One region of the Cernens ardua genome, then DNA from elsewhere that is predicted to be linked to it. Evidence: predicted binding sites of a transcription regulator. Region 1 holds the regulator's gene; the other holds the start of a gene.

Region 1 (2,209 bases):
CGCGTTTTCAGGTGGCGCGTGAAATGATCGATCATGCCATTACCCGCACAAAACTGTGGGAAGAGGGTGAAGTGGTCGAGGAGTTAAGTGATAACGTCACAGTGCATTGATCATGATTGTTGGCAGTGAATCATCCTGAATGATTCACTGCATATTGGCTTCTCCGTTTCTCCGCTTCTCCGCTTCTACGCTTCTCCGCTTCTCCGCTTCTACGCTTCTACGCTTCTACGCTTCTCCGCTTCTACGCTTCTACGCTTCTACGCTTCTACGCTTCTACGCTTCATTGTTAGCATATTCCGTTAATGTGATGTCAAGTCATTCACGGCTTTCTCAAGAATTTTGCTACACAGGTTAACTCGGCATGATACCGATGAAGGTGATTATTTCATCCGTAATGATTGCTTGATATCTCCCTTTCATGATCACAATGGCTGGTCAATGTATATGTATATATAGCGACCAGCCTACAATGAGTCGCAGAGGTTATGAATAAGGAGTGGTATGAAAAAATATTGGGAAAATTGTCTGCGGGGCCAGTAACGTGAAGCTGTATTCAAGAGAGCTTTAGGGGGGGGCGGTAGAGGGGGAATAGTGGGTAATCATTGAAGCACCCCCAGGCACACGGCCAGGGAGTGTTGGGCCTGCACTTATAGTGAGTGAAACCGGTAACTAGTAGTGAAACCGATAATGCCTCGTTTTAGTGTAAGCCGCTGCCTTGATCTCCTCGAATAACACCTACACCAATGCCTTCTATTTCGAAGCCCTGGCTTGGATCTACCTCAATAGGAGCAAAGTCAGCGTTTTCAGCCAACAGACGTATTTTACTGCCTTTACGCTCAAAGCGTTTGACGGTGACGTCTTCGCCAATACGAGCAACCACAATCTGTCCATTGCGAACATCACTGGTACGATGGACAGCGAGCAAGTCGCCATCCAAAATCCCGATATCCTGCATGGAGAGCCCTTTGACCCGAAGAAGATAGTCTGCCTTCGGTGAGAAAAAGGTCGGCGGAAGTGGGCAATAGCGATCTACATGCTCCTGTGCCAATACCGGGCTACCGGCAGCTACCTGCCCTATGATGGCAAGCCCCTCGGCAGCCGGAGCATCAGATGCATTGGCAGCCTCCTGCTGGGGAGTTACAAATTTTGCGGTGGTATGTTGCGAAGAGGGTGCGCCTTTTTTATCGGTACTTCTTTTATCAGCATTTTTTTCATCCCCGCCTTGCGTTTTTGCAAGATGGGATGATACGACCCTGATACCACGGGAAGCCCCCGGTATCATCTCGATAACACCTTTACGTTTTAGCGCTTTCAAATGTTCTTCTGCAGCATTGGCCGAACGAAAACCGAGAGATCGGGCAATTTCTGCACGAGTGGGGGGATACCCGTGGGTCGCCACCGTTTCGGTGATGAGGTCAAGAACTTCCTGTTGGCGGCGCGTAAGGGGTCGGGTCATTGCCATTAACCTATGCTGTATCAATAATAGCTGTAATTGTATCCAGTATTGCTGACAGTGCAAGTCCAATTGCTGTTATAGAACTTAATCCCCGAATGTTTTGTTGTTTTCCCGGATTGCCTGTAGTCATTTCGAGGTGACACTCCCCAAGCCTATCAGATTTAATTTCTACGTGTACCTTCCTTCATGAAACGCTAGAATAGCGCTCCATTATCTTTTGTGTTTATCGTACGTCTTCCTCGGGCTATGGTGAGTTCAGACATTCTGCGCATACCAATGTGTGCCATGGCATAGTCATAAACAGGGAAAATCGGTACACCTTGACAAGGAGCGTTTCATGCGTGCTGCACCGGGTCCAATCATGATTGATGTCGGTTCTACCTCATTGGATGAGGGGGATCGGCAGATTTTGCGCCATCCTTCTGTCGGTGCAATCATCCTGTTTGCCCGTAACATGACTTCACCCGAGCAAACCAGAGCACTCTGTGATGATATTCGTGCGGTACGCCCTGATATCCTGATTGCGGTAGATCATGAGGGAGGGCGCGTTCAACGGCTGCGTGAAGGGCTTACGCATATACCCCCCATGTGTTCGTTTGAATCACTGTATATAGAGACCCCTGATAAAACGCTGTCTCTTGTCAGGGATACCGGTTGGCTGATGTCTCAGGAACTGGCCGCCTGTGGGTTTGATTTTACGTTCGCTCCGGTGCTGGATGTGGATGACAATCGTAGCAAGGTCATTGGGGAGCG
Region 2 (2,209 bases), on a different contig from region 1:
AGCACGATATCGTGACTGAAGCATGGAGTCCGTTGGCACAAGGCGGTGAGCTTCTCAAAAACGAAGTTCTGCAGAAAATTGCCCAAAAACATGGTAAATCAGCGGCTCAGGTCGTTTTGCGTTGGCACATTGAATTGGGAAATGTGATCTTCCCTAAATCCGTGACGCCGAACCGCATCAAGGAAAATGCTGATATCTTCGATTTCTCATTGGATAGCGATGATTTGAAAGCGATTGCAGGGTTGAATGAAAACAAACGATTGGGGCCAGACCCCTCTACGTTCTCATCGCTATAAGGCAGGAGTTGAGTCAAGGTTAAGACTCCGCCTCTGCCTCATGTGTGAATGTGTTCTGCTCAAGGTTGGGCGACGCGATCAGGCATGAGGCATGTTGTGTGAATCCAAAGCAGTGTCACTGAAGAGTGGCGCTGCTTTTTTTATTCCGTAAAGAAATAAAAAAGGCCGCGCGCCCATGCTGTCATGCATGTGACCGCACAAGCACGCTGCCTTTCTTAATCGTATCTTGATTAAAGGGGTTTGAAAGCGTGACAGATTGACGCGTTTCATGTGTTTGCGTATATTTGTATATATATACAGTAGTTGGTAATGCTCTTTTGACTGTCTTTTATGACAAAACGAGCAGTTTTGGCGCAAGCCGTACTGCTTCTCGTGAAGTGGAAAAACTGGGGAGCGAAGTGGCGCGAACCGGAGAGCAAAGTGACAGGAACCGGAGAGCAAAGTGACAGGAACTGGAGAGCAAAATAGTAGGTAACCGGGGAGGATGTCTTCAACCTCATGAGTAAACGCTTGAATGACACAAGGACCTCCAATATGTCGCACAACGGCCATTCTAAAGGGCCCTCAAAAGGGCGCGGGACACACCTGAATGTGCCCAACCGCTTTCATGCCGCACGAATAGAGGCTGTAGAGGAAAATGACTGGGAAAATGACGCGCCTCTACCCCGGTTGACCGAGGTTCGACATGAAAGGGCCAAAACTGTCATCAGCCGAAACCGCTCACCGGATATTCCGTTTGAACAGTCGCTCAATGCCTATCGTGGCTGCGAACATGGCTGTATTTATTGTTTTGCGAGACCTTCTCACGCTTATTGGGATCTTTCCCCGGGGATTGATTTCGAGACACGGCTGATTGCAAAAACCAATGTGGCAGAACAATTGGAAGCTGAAATCAATCACCCTTCCTATATATGTAAGCCCCTGGCATTGGGGAGCAATACGGATCCTTATCAACCCATCGAGAGGGAATTGAAACTGACTCGGCAAGTGCTGGGCGTGATGCTGAATTACAGGCACCCAGTCACCATCGTTACCAAGGGGGCCCTGATTCTGAGGGACCTTGATATTTTGAGGGATCTGGCCGACCAACGTTTGGTCCATGTATCGGTTAGCCTGACAACGCTTGATATTCATACAAAACGAGTGATGGAACCGCGTACGGCTTCACCAGCAGCACGTTTACGTGTGATAAAAACACTCAGAAAGGCAGGTGTACCGGTTAATGTACTGGTCGCTCCCATTATCCCGATGATCAATGATCATGAAATCGAGGGAATATTGTCCGAGGCGGCCGCGGTAGGCGCACAAGGGGCTTACTATGCACTATTGCGACTTCCATTGGAGCTGGGTGAACTGTTCGAAAACTGGCTGAATGAGCACTTTCCCCTGCGGGCTGAGCATGTCATGAGCCTGATTCGACAAAGTCGCGGAGGCCGTATTTATGACTCGGATTTTTCACAAAGGATGAGTGGCCGCGGAGCCATGGCCGAGTTGATTGCGCAACGATTCAAATTGGCTAAAAAACGCCATGGATTGGATCAAGCTAAAAGAGGTACTCTGGACTGCACTGCATTCACCCCTAAAGGAGAACAGTTTTCACTTTTTGGATAACGCACATAACTTGGCACAAACAGGCCAGCTACACGCATCTTAATGCATTAATGATGTTCCTGCTTGAAGGTAAAGATCGTAGGTAAACATTGAAGGCAAACGTTGAAGGTATAACACTGGCTGGAAGGCTGCACCGCCCATGACGGTGCAAACCCTCGATGCTTGGTACCAGGCCTTAGCGACGACCAATGAAGTAACCAATGGCGACACCCAGTACTGTCCCGGCGGCCACATAGGCCCAGGGGTTATCCTGTGCCTGATGATGGATGGTCTTGGCTCCACGTTTGGTGAATTCCTGAGCC

Evidence for each region. The regulator LexA, encoded in region 1, represses DNA repair genes until DNA is damaged. The targets are predictions, from matches to a motif close to TACTGTNTANNTANACAGTA.
Region 2: LMG33818_RS05170 (PA0069 family radical SAM protein) is a predicted target of LexA. The motif match lies at 579-598, and genes of this name have one in related genera.

Annotation. Positions count from the first base shown of each region.
Region 1 covers NZ_JBPCZH010000001.1:359,570-361,778, reverse strand. The annotation lists gene LMG33818_RS01640 (hypothetical protein) at 1-110, shown strand, start outside; gene lexA (transcriptional repressor LexA) at 698-1,456, opposite strand; gene nagZ (beta-N-acetylhexosaminidase) at 1,794-2,209, shown strand, end outside.
Region 2 covers NZ_JBPCZH010000002.1:145,829-148,037, forward strand. The annotation lists gene LMG33818_RS05165 (aldo/keto reductase) at 1-296, shown strand, start outside; gene LMG33818_RS05170 (PA0069 family radical SAM protein) at 831-1,907, shown strand; gene LMG33818_RS05175 (ElaB/YgaM/YqjD family protein) at 2,083-2,209, opposite strand, start outside.